2 regions of the Pseudoalteromonas sp. APC 3355 genome follow, and region 1 is predicted to be linked to the other one. Evidence: riboswitches for the same ligand, from Rfam matches in the RefSeq annotation. Region 1 holds a riboswitch; the other holds the start of a gene.
The links. Region 1 has a riboswitch for lysine ahead of lysC (lysine-sensitive aspartokinase 3). Riboswitches for the same ligand answer to the same signal wherever they lie in the genome.
Positions count from the first base shown of each region.

Region 2: it holds a riboswitch for lysine, as region 1 does, so the genes downstream of both, dapA (4-hydroxy-tetrahydrodipicolinate synthase) here and lysC (lysine-sensitive aspartokinase 3) in region 1, are expected to answer to the same signal.

Region 1 covers NZ_JASDDB010000015.1:2,747-9,029, forward strand. Annotated here, with positions in the region: gene QMA08_RS16940 (2-hydroxyacid dehydrogenase) at 1-192, shown strand, start outside; gene QMA08_RS16945 (sodium-dependent transporter) at 284-1,606, opposite strand; gene QMA08_RS16950 (4'-phosphopantetheinyl transferase superfamily protein) at 1,748-2,515, shown strand; gene lysC (lysine-sensitive aspartokinase 3) at 2,553-3,944, opposite strand; lysine riboswitch at 4,020-4,192, opposite strand; gene nhaD (sodium:proton antiporter NhaD) at 4,294-5,541, opposite strand; gene QMA08_RS16965 (hypothetical protein) at 5,764-6,283, shown strand, end outside.
Region 2 covers NZ_JASDDB010000010.1:108,313-114,595, forward strand. Annotated here, with positions in the region: gene QMA08_RS14170 (DNA-3-methyladenine glycosylase I) at 1-480, opposite strand, end outside; lysine riboswitch at 672-872, shown strand; gene dapA (4-hydroxy-tetrahydrodipicolinate synthase) at 1,063-1,947, shown strand; gene QMA08_RS14180 (2,3,4,5-tetrahydropyridine-2,6-dicarboxylate N-succinyltransferase) at 1,963-2,703, shown strand; gene QMA08_RS14185 (PLP-dependent decarboxylase) at 2,703-3,908, shown strand; gene QMA08_RS14190 (succinylglutamate desuccinylase/aspartoacylase family protein) at 3,914-5,035, shown strand; gene QMA08_RS14195 (phospholipase A) at 5,414-6,283, shown strand, end outside.

The DNA of each region.
Region 1 (6,283 bases):
TTTTTTAAAAACCACAGCGACGAAATAAACCAAGACGATATATTCTCGCGCTTAGTGAGCTTTAAAAACGTATTAGTAACGGGGCATCAGGGATTTTTTACGCAAGAAGCACTTACCGAAATAGCAAACACAACCGTATTTAACGCGCTTGAAGTAAGTGAAGGTAGGCCTCTAACTAATGAGGTTTTATAAATACCTTAGCTTTACCTAAATAATAGGCACAAAAAAGCGAATAAGGTGAGCCCTATTCGCTTTTTGTTTAAAAATTTACTTTAAATAGAGCTTAGCCAAACGCAACGTTTGCAAATACCAAGGTCATTAATATTGGGCAAACAAAACGAATATACTGAGCAAACCAGTAATGTACGCCTGTTGTTGCTTGGTGTAATTTATTACCACGCTGCCACATCCACCCTACTGTAATAAAGTAAAATAAACCCATAAGCGGTAATTGGTATTGAGTAAATAGCATAATAACTAAGCCAAATAACCAATCAAAATTTAGTATAATTGCGCTTGCACACACAAGTACAACGGCGCTTACCGCCCACGTTGCTTTGGTGCGGCTAACGTTGTGGTTTTCGACTAAAAACGCCACCGGAATCTCAGTTGTCGATATAGTTGACGTAACCGATGCGATAGACATTAATACAAAAAACAGTAAACCAACTAATAAGCCAATTTCGCCCATGGTGCTAAATAGCTCAGGTAAAATAGCAAAAATTAGCTGCCCTTCGCCAATCAGTTTACCACCACTAAATACTTCAACACCGTTGTGCTGCGCCACATAAATAGCAGGAATAATAAGTAACCCAGCTAAAAAAGCAACGCCAGTATCAAGTAGTGCAACACCTGCTGTGAGCTTTGGTAAATTAGCATCTGGTTGTAAATACGAGCCGTAAATCATCATACAGCCCACACCTAGTGAGAGCGAAAAGAACGCTTGCCCCATTGCGGCAATAATTAAGTTAGGGTCGAGTATTTGGCTAAAATCAGGAATTAAATACGCGGCAAAGCCTTCGCTTGCGCCATCTAGTGTTGCAATGTAGGCAATTAAACCAACAAGCAAGACGAGTAGCAGTGGCATTAAACGGCGCGACCAGGTTTCGATTCCTGATTTAACACCTTTTAAAATAATACTGGCAGTTAAAATAAGCATAAGCGGCGTAAATACAAAATTACGCAGCACTGAGTCGCTATGTAGAAATTCGCTTGCGCCTGTGAAACCTAAAAAAGTTGTTATGGGTTCAATAGCGTACGAGAGCATCCACCCTGCCACTATTGAATAAAAACTTAGCATAACAACTGCGCCCGCAAGGCCTATGTAACCGGCTGCTGCACCTACTTTACGGCTAGTGTTTTGCCATGCATCGCCCAATGCTTTTACCGGGTTAGCTTGTGCTTTGTGACCTAAATAAAGTTCGGTATACAGCGCAGGTAGCGCAAGTAAAAATATAACAATAAAATAAACCAGTAAAAAAGCACCGCCGCCATGGTTGGCCGCTTGCGTAGGAAAACCCCAAATATTACCCAAACCCACTGCTGCGCCAGCAGCGGCTAAAACAAAACCAAGTCGGCTTTGAAACCCATCACGCACTTGTGCCATACATCTACAAATCTGTTATTATTTTGGTTATTGTGAATTAAACCATATTTCATGCCAGCTGAGTAATAAAATTGTACCCAGCCTTTATTAGTGGCGTTAACCGCTCACAATATCAGCGACTTCTTTTGCTTTAGGGCTTTTATGACTGAACACTATTTTAAAAACGCCTTGAGTATTACTTCAACTCAATTGGCAAATTTGTCTTTTGCGAGTAACAGTATTTTATTATTTAATGCTAAAACACTTGAGCTTAGTGACTTTAATTTGCCCGATTGCTTAAGCCCATTTGAATTAACTATTATAAACCGCCGTAAAAGCCCACAAGCTAAGCAAGAGTATTTAGCTACGCGGTTATTGTTAAAACACCTTATTAAAGTAGCGCAGCCGCAACATGCGCACGTAGCCCTTAATAAAATGAGTACAGAATTTGACGAGGCAAGCTCAAAGCTGCAAATACACGTAAGTGATGATGTTATTAATACCTGTATTTCGCACTCGCATGGTTTAGTTGGGGTCGCGCTAAATTTTGATAAAAGTGAGTTTGGTTTTGATATTGAAAAAGTAAGCCTAAAGCGCCCGTTTGAAAAGCTTGCTAAGCATTTTTATCATAATGATGAAATTACACTTATCACCGAGCCTACTAATACCCAAGCCCAAGCAGATACGTTTTTTAGAATTTGGACATTAAAAGAGTCAGTTGCTAAAGCCACCAGCCGCCCTATTGCAAAATTACTTAGCCCCAATGTGTTTGACGAATTACATAGTGCAAAGCTGAGTGCTTGCAGTAATCGCGTTACTGTAGCTTATAGCAATGACAGTAATGTTTGTTTTGATGTGAGTGTGGTGCATAAAAAAAGCATCGACTGGCGATGCTTTTTATTAAATGACTTTATTAATCAATTTTGTTAAGTGATTTTACTAGGTGATTTTCCTGAATAACGGTTATTTACGCAGCAAAATCATTTTCTAATAAACGACTATGAATAGACTGTACTACGTTATCTGACTCAGTTTGCTCTACTAAAAAGCACAGGTTGTGCTTACTAGCACCGTGACAAATTAATCGAATGTTAAAGTCTTTTAGCACACTCATTAAGTTCATTTCGTGTTGGCGTAATTGAATCTCAGAGCCAATAAGTGCTACCAGTGTTAAATTGTTTTCTACCGAAACATGGCAAAACTCTGCAAGCTTATCTAGGCATTCTTGATCAAGCTCTGGGCGCGAGGCGTTTTGCGCGTTATCAAGGGTTATAGCTACGCTTATTTCTGATGTGGTTACCAAATCTACCGATATATTGTATTCACTTAATAGTGTAAATACGCGTGCTAAAAAGCCGCTTGCTAGTAGCATTTCTGGGCTTTTAAGCGTAAGCAATATTTGGTTTTTACGTTGCGTTACTGCGCGTATACCTGGTTGCTGCGATTTTTCGCGCTCAATCCACGTACCGCCACGCTCAGGCTCTCGGCTAGAACCTACAAACACGTTAATGTGGCTACGGCTTGCTGGTAAAATAGTCGCTGGGTGCAATACTTTTGCACCAAAGGTTGCCATTTCAGCGGCTTCGTCAAAGCTTAAGCGTGCAATAGGCGTCGCTTTTGCGCACAAACGCGGGTCGGTGCTAAAAATGCCCACTACGTCGGTCCAAATATGCACACTTTTAGCGTTAATCGCTTCAGCTAGTAATGCAGCGCTGTAGTCAGAACCACCACGTCCTAGCGTTGTGGTGTGACCGTATTCGTCACTACCAATAAATCCCTGAGTTACAATTACTTGAGCGTCTAATAACGGAATTAAATGCTCTTTAGCAGCTTGCGCTGTGGCTGCAACATTGGGCGTTGCTTTACCAAATTGGCTGTCGGTTTTAAGTACCTTGCGCACATCAAAGCGATCGGCGTTTAAACCTTGTAAACGCAGCACTTGAGCAAACAAATACGACGATAAACGCTCACCAAAGCTAAGTAGCTCGTCGTGTTGCTGATCGGTTGTTAGTGGCTCTTGAGCCAATGTTTGAAATGCTTTTAGGGTTTCGTTAAAGCCAACCGCTAAATCGGCATCTAGCGATAATTCATCTAAAATAGTTTGTTGAATAGCAAGCACGCCGTTTATGTGTTCTTGGCGCTCACTAGGAGTAATGCTTGATTTACACAGTGCAACTAAGTGATTAGTTACGCCGGCACTGGCGCTCACGGCAACAATACGTACGCTTTTATCTGCAACAATAATTTCGCTACAGCGACTCATCGCTTCAAAATTTGCAACACTGGTTCCGCCAAATTTGGCAACGATGTAATCTGATTTTGCGCCTGATACTGTTTGTGGCACTGATTGGGTAGTCATTTAGTCTCCTTTCGCGGTATCCAAACCGCAATAAAACAAGAAGAACTTGGCAAAGGAATGCTTGAAGATAAGTCCACTGCCAGAAGCTCTCCACCTATATTGGTGACAGTTTTGAGGATTCAGCCCCATAAACCGAAAAACAATGACGACGTACCATTATTTTCCTCGGCGAGTACTTCCCTCCTTAATGATCATCGGCTTTCGTCGCCTAACATTAAGTACCTAAGTATCGCACCTCTTCTGAATGCTTTATTAACCAGTGGCTAATAAAACAAAACCCCACTAAGTAGCGGGGCTTTGAAAGTTATCGTTTAGACGTCTAGCTGTCAAGCATTTAATAATTTATGAGTTAAATAAAACTGCCCATGTAATACGAGCCCGCATATCCAACCGTGTAACAAATTAATAAATGCAGCGATAAACGCAAGTAGCTCATAAAGGTAAGCGCTTTAACTTTACTCATGGCAATAATGCCCGCAGCCGAACCAATAATAAGCATTGAACCGCCCACGCCCGTTGCATACGTAAACGACAACCAGTGTTGTTGGCTCATTACTATATTGGCTTTTAATAATGCAGCGGTAAGCGGTACGTTATCGACCCCTGCTGATAATATGCCCATTAAGTAGTTTGCGTATTCTGGTGCCATTACCGTGTATAGGTCGGTAAATTTACTCAACATACCAATTTCTTTAAGTGCGCCTACAAGTAAAAGTACACCTACAAAAAACAATAATGTGTCGTATTCTATATCGCGAACAAAATCGATTATGTCTTTGTTTATGTCTTTTTTGCGCATTAAAAATTGCGCCACTAAAAACATCACTGATAAGCCAAACAAAAAGGTTAATAAAGGCGGTACGCTGTAAATTACACTCAACGTAAGTGTGCTCACTACGGTAGATAAAAATATAACAGCAATGGTTATGTCGGTTTTTTCAATGCGGGTTTTACCTGCACTAGCAAACTCAACACGCCCTTTCATACCAATAGACAGTAACGCAGCAAGCAGCATAACGCTTGCAAGTGCTGGCGCTATAAGTAGTAATAAATGAGCAATGGTTACTTTGCCATCTAAAAATATCATTAGTGTGGTTACATCACCTGTTATTAGCGATACCCCACCTGAGTTCACTCCAAACACAATAAGCGTGGCGTATTTAACGAGCTTTTTAGGTTCAAGCTTTAACGACATAACAACCGCAAGCGATATAAGCGTCGCTGTTACGTTATCTGAAATCGACGAAAACAAAAACGCAAAACCACCCACCAAAAACATGAGCTTTTTTTCGCTAATACTTTTTGGCATAACACGGTGCACAATATTTTCTATAAACCCCTTTGAATTTAAATACGCGACAAAGGTCATTGCAGCCATTAAAAATAGCCATAATGAGGCAATTTCTAAAATATTTTCGTTTAAAAGATGCTGAATCGTATCGGGGCTTTGCCCGTGTAGGGGGTATATAAAAAGAAGAATCCAGCAAAGCGTACCAAAAAACAGCGTGGTTTTAGCTTTATTTACATGGATTATATCTTCTATAACGATCAGTAAAAATGCAATCGCTATCAGGGTTAGAATAATCGAGGAAACCATGGTAGTTAAACAACCTTTGATATAGTTTTAAAGAACACACAAATAACATTCCATTTCATGTGCCTATTTTCGGCGCGAATTTTAGCACTGCCTCTATGCAAAAACTATTATTAAATGGTCTTAAAAACGAATACTATATACAGACAAGGTTAATTAAAAATACGTAATAATGAGTCTTCTAAAAGAACTCAATAATAAAATACTAGGATGTTGTAACCCCTTATGATCCCAGCTAAAAAGCTGCTAAACACCATAACCGAACATTGGGGTGTATTAGAGCTATTATTTAAACGTTTTAAAATGGCTGACTTTAGCCTAAAAGACGTACAAAACGCGATTAAGCAAAAGCAGCCTACGTGGTCAAACGAACGCATTTATAAAGAAACAAATCGTTTGTTAAACCAAGATATTTTAATTCCACTGGCTAAATCCTCTCAACTTGAAATAAATCGTGCCATTGCCGATTTTGCTACTTTTTTACTGCAAGAAGAGCATTTAGGTTTAGCACAAGAAATTAGCGTATTAGTAGAGGACCTGGCTCGTTTAGGTAACCGCCTAGATAACGCTGGCGAAATAGAAGACTTTGACGACTTACGACGCTACAGCCGCATTATGGATGATCGGGTGCGTAAAATAATGAAGCTTTATACGCACAACGAAAACGCTATTTTAAATATTGTTGAACAAGCCAAATCAAATAATGCAGTGCAATCGCTGCAAAAGCGTTATAAAGCGGTAATAG
Region 2 (6,283 bases), on a different contig from region 1:
TGCTCGCAACGCGTAAGGCCCTGTATTTCCGCCTAAACGCGAACCATGTTTTTTTAAATACGCCCACAAACCAATAATATCGTCTGTTGGCCAATTAGCGATAAACTGACTAAAACTGCCATGTTCCCCTGCTATTTCGTGGATCATGTAAGCATTTTCGGTAATTGTTTTTACTTTTTTATAGTTACGAACAATGCGCTCATCCGTTGCTTTTTGTTCCAGCATATCAGGTGGCATCATTAATAACTTATCAACGCTAAAATCCCAAAAAACCTCTCTAAAGCCCGGCCACTTATTATTTATGACTGACCAATAAAAGCCGCTTTGAAATACTTTTCGAGTAAATTCTTCAAGCCAATCGTCGTCACTTAACGTGCTTAGTTGTTTTTTAGATAGCGGTTTTGCAAGTAATAACTTAAGCATTTTTTCAGAGCCTTTTCGCTCTACCGCTCGCTTATAAATATCGCTAAATTTTTCCATACTAATTAAATACCTCACTACTTATATTGCTAGTGTACGAGAAAAGCACCTAATACGTAACCACCCCTCTTTTCGATGAATTAATCTGTATTTAGTCGCTTGACACCTAGACGGCTAAAATGCTTTAATCGCCGTAATTACCCTATTTAAATTGCACAGGTTTGTAAGTTTTACTCTACAAACAGGTGCAAAGGGCTAGAAGAGGTGCGTTATTCAGGTAGCGTATGTTAGGAGCGCAAACTCCAATAAGCATACGTGAGGGGAATTAACGCCGAGAAGTAACCACTTTTGCGAGGTGTTTATTTCGGGCGACTAGGTTGAACCCTAGCGACTGTCACCAATAGCTGCTTATAAAAAGCAGCTTGTTAGTTTGGTGGAGAGCTTCTGGTCTTAAATATTAAGGCCGTGCGCCCTATTATTTTAAGCCCATTCGCTCTTCGAATTATTAGTTCGAACGACGTTAATGCGGCTCCTTCCATAAAGCTTTTTAACTCTTCGAATAATACCAATTGCATTAAATTAGTTATCGCTAAAATGATCACGTTTTTAATAAAGTTGGTACAAATTATAAGTTCGTGAGAGATGATCAACAACTTCAATTTAAACGACTACTCACTGTGGACCGCGCTCGTTACGCCATTTGATCAACACGGCGATGTTGACTACAACACGTTAACTAAGCTGGTTAGCGATCAAGAAGCGGCACATAACGGTATTTTGCTACTTGGCAGTACGGGCGAAGGTTTAGCACTAACGCTAAAAGAGCAACAAGCCATTGTTGAACACGTATGCCAGCTAAAACCAACAGTACCACTCATGGTTGCTGTGGGCGGTAGTAACTTAAAGCAACAAATTGAGTGGGTTAACTACTGTAATACACTACCAATTCATAGCTTTTTACTTGGCTCACCGCTTTATGCAAAGCCTGGTGCTATAGGTCAAACTCATTGGTTTGAAAGCCTACTAAATGCAAGCGCTCACCCATGTATGCTTTATAACGTACCGGGTCGAAGCGCTGTTAGCATCCCAGCGGCAACAATTCAAAACTTACAAAACAATAAAAATTTATGGGCGTTAAAAGAAGCGAGCGGCAGTATTGCTCAGTTTGAAGCTTACCGCCAAGCGGCGCCTAATTTAGCTATTTTTAGTGGCGACGATGCGCTAATGCCTTATTTTGCTCAAGCTGGCGCAAAAGGTTTGGTGTCGGTAGCTGCAAACGCATGGCCTGAACAAACTCACGAGTTTGTTAAGCGCAGTTTAAGTGGTCAACACCCTAACTTATTTGCCCAGTGGTCAAGCGCTATTAATAGTCTATTTGCTGTCGCAAACCCTATTCCCGTAAAGGTACTGATGCATTTGCAAGGCCGCTTAAGCAGCCCGCAACTTCGTCCACCTTTAACACATCTTGAGTTAACTCAAACCGATTGCATTACAACTGCAAACAACACCATTTTATCTTGGCATTAAATACAGGTTTTTATAATGAGCTGGTTAGAACTATTAAATAATTTAGAATCGGGCGCAGTACGCGCAGCATCACAAAACGAAAGCGGCCAATGGCAAGCTAACGTAGAAGTAAAGCAAGGCATTTTAGAAGCCTTTAAAAATGGCACTAATACTGAGTTTGCAGGCGGCTTTGTTGATAAACATAACTTAGCTCCGCAAGAATTTAGTACTGATGATGGCGTTCGTATGGTACCAGGTGGCTCAAGTGTTCGCCGTGGTGCTTATGTTGCTAAAGGCACGATTATTATGCCACCAGCGTATGTAAACATTGGTGCATATATCGACGAAGGCACAATGGTAGATAGCCACGCATTAGTGGGTTCTTGTGCACAAGTAGGTAAAAACGTACATTTAAGTGCTGCAGTTCAGCTTGGTGGTGTACTTGAGCCAATCGGTGCAAGCCCAGTAGTTGTAGAAGACGACGCCTTTATTGGTGCAGGCTGTATTATTGTTGAAGGCGTAGTCATTAAAAAAGGCGCAGTACTTGCCCCTGGCGTGCGTTTATCAGCAACTATTCCAGTATACGACTGCGTAAACGAGCGCCAACTTGATAAAGGCGAGCCAATCCCAGAGTACGCGATTGTAATACCAGGCTCTCGCCCTGCGTCAAACGAATGGGCGCGCGAGCAAGGCCTAAGCATGTCGTGTGCGTTAATAGTTAAATACCGCGACGAGAAAAGCGATGCATCGTTATTGCTTGAAGAGGTTTTACGATAATGAGCTTTTTGAGCACGCCTATCAAAACCGCTGTAAATACTATTACACAACAACTTGATACACCTTTTTTTGTTTACGATTTAGATCAACTAAACACGCATCTTGCGCGTTTAGTTGCGCAAACCGATGTAAAACTATGGTACGCGGTAAAAGCAAACCCACTGTCTAAAATTATTCAAAGCTTAGACAGTGCTGGCTTTAATTTTGACGTAGCAAGTAAAGGTGAGCTTGAGCAAGTACTAGCACAAGGTATTAGCTCGCAGCGCGTGCTCAACACAGGGCCTGCAAAAAGCCCTAAACAAATTAAACACTTTATTGAGCGCGGCGTGCGTATATTCGTAGCCGAAAGCCTCAATCAAGTACGTTGGTTAAACCAACAAGCACAATTACAAAATACGCAGTTACAAGTATTACTGCGTGTACAATTACGTTGGCCTGAAGGTGAAAAAAACCCACTGGGCGGCGACAGCCTTACGCCATTTGGTTTGGGCTGTGATGAGTGGCAAGCACTCAATGTAGCTGACTACCCTGCGCTTAAATTTGACGGCCTGCATATTTTTCAGTGGGGCAACATGCTTAGCACGCAAAAACTAAGCGACTTGTGGTCACAAATGATTGCACCTCTTAGCCAACTTGCCAGCGATTTAAATATTAGCCTTAAGATTCTCGATTTAGGCGGCGGCTTAGGTATTCCTTATACACAAAACGAAGCAACACTTGATTGGGATGACTTAATTGCTGCGCTCGCTAAAATTAAAAATGATGCGGGTGTAGAAGAATTATGGATGGAACTTGGTCGCTATGCCGTTGGCGAATGCGGTCATTACGCAAACCCAGTAGTAGAGCGCAAACAAAACTACAATCAAGAACAAGTAATTTTAAGCGGCGGTATAAATCACTTATTACGCCCTGCTGTTACCAGCCAAGACTTTCCTGCTGCATTACTGCGTGAATCCAGTGCTAAAACTCAAGCGGTCACTTTATATGGCCCACTTTGTACAGCGCTTGATTGCTTGGGTGAACATAACTTACCAAGCGATTTAAATGAGCACGACTGGCTAGTGTTTAGCCAATGCGGTGCTTACGGCTTTACCGAAAGTATGCCGTATTTTTTATGCCATGAGCTAGCTGCTGAGTACACCTTGCAAAACGGTACACTTACCTGTGTTCGCCAAGCCGAAAATGCCAGCCATTATTTAAGGTAACAAGTATGAGTAATACAACACACATTAGCCAAGAGAACATTGTAGTAGGGGAAGTTGCAAACGGCTTACCGCTTACAATTCCTGTGTATCGTTTAAAAGGCGATGGCACAGGGCCAAGTGTTTACATTCAGGCCAATATGCATGGCGCTGAAGTGCAAGGTAACGCAGTTATTTTTCAGCTGCTTGAGCAATTAAAACACCTTAACCTTAGTGGCGATATTACCCTTGTACCTTATGCAAATCCGATTGGTTGTAATCAAAAATCTGGCGAGTTTACCCTTGGCAGGTTCGATCCGATTACGGGCACTAATTGGAATCGCATGTATCACTACAATAAAAATTTAGTGACACAGTTTGCACAAAATCATACTCAGTATGACGACGCTACATTAAAAAGTAACTTCAAAAAGGCACTTATTGACGAAGTAGACAGCAAACTTAACGGCCCTGCTTATTTACTCAATACGGGTAAACGCATTGCGCTTAACTTACAAAAGCTCGCTCATCAGGCTGATATAGTACTCGATTTACACACAGGCCCTATTTCAAGCAAGCATCTGTACTGCCCAAGCTATGCAACCGACAGCGCACGTTACTTTAATATTGAACATGTATTGCTTATTCCTAGTGATTTTGACGGCGCTATGGATGAAGCTAACTTTTGCCCATGGTGGCATTTAAGTGATGCACTTAGCGGACAAGGTCGCGAATTATCAATACCTGTAGAAGCATTTACTGTAGAGCTAGGCAGCCAAGAAAAAATAGACTTAAAAGAAGCATTAAACGATGCAAACAGCATTTTAAGTTACTTAAATCACAAAGGCGTATTACAAAACGCACCGCATACGCCAGCTAATATCACTCGTTATGCATGTAACTTAGATGACTACTTTGCCTATTATGCCCCTATTGGCGGCATGGTTGAATACTTAGCTCCACTTGGCGGGCACATTAAAGCTGGTGAGCCTATTGCCAATATTTTACGCATGGAGCGCTACTTAAGTGAGCAACCATTGCAAACACTTACTCTTGATTGCGATGCAATTGCTATTTTGCACTTTGCCTCAGCGAGTGTTAATCAAGGTACCGAGCTTTATAAGTTTTTTACTAACATATTTGAGCTTTAGCTCACCCTTCTCATTGCGTGAGAGTAATACCAATTGCATTAAATTAGTGATCTATTATAGCGATAAGGAAATAGCTTAATAACAAGGCTAAAATTATGGTACATAGTTGTTCTATATAAATAATTTTTAACGTAGTTAGTGAGTTATTTAATACGCTAGAATGATCATGTTTTTAATAAAATTGGTATAAATTAACTAAAATAGTTAATTTGCATTAGAAAAGCGGCTTAGGCCGCTTTTCTTTTGATCTATCTTTACTTTGTATACGTATAGACCTTGTTATAAATGCAAATTCAGTAAAAGTTCACCGTTACATATGTAAAAAGACGTTATAATTAAATTAACGTATACAACAACCCAAACTCACAAGGAATTACAATGAGCTGGCGCCACTGGATAACTCTTTCTGCTTTAATTAGTACCGCTACCTTCGCACAAGAAGAAGTTGCTACAAACGAGCAAGATAACGACATCGAGCTTGTAAAACAGTGTATTTTAAATGAGGTAATTGGCGGAGATGGTAAACAGACATTAGACGATCTTCGTAAAAAGTGTTCAGCTCTTGAAGAAAATAAACAACTTACCGCGCTTGATAAACGCCAAGCCCGTGAAGAAGTAGGTAAAAAAAATAGAAATGTAATTACGCCACATAAGCGTAACTATATTTTACCGCTTTCGTACGTATCACACCCAAACGATCGCCCTTTTGATGGTTTTGATGCACTAACAGATGATAACGACGGCGAACCGCTCGACAACCTAGAAGCAAAATATCAGCTATCGATAAAAGTGCCACTTTACGATGATTTTTCGGATAAAGACCAAGCCATATTTTTTGGCTTTACACTGCAATCATATTGGCAAATTTATAACTCAGAAATTTCTTCTCCATTTCGTGAAACAAACTACGAACCAGAGATATTTTGGATAAATTACCTCGACCCAGAAAACGTATTATGGGGCGACGAAATGGCAATCGCATTAGGTATTTCGCATCAATCAAATGGTCGAAGCCAACCAAACTCACGTTCGTGGAACCGTATTTATGCAGACTTTATCTGGGAAAACAGAGGCTTTGTTTTTAGCTTTAAACCTTGGTACCGAATAGCTGAGGACGAAAAAGAAGATATTTTAGAAGCCAATGGCGACGACAACCCAGACATATACAAATACATGGGTTACTTTGAATTTAGCGGCGCGTATCGTTTTCATGACCATGAATTTAGCTTTATGACGCGTAACAATTTA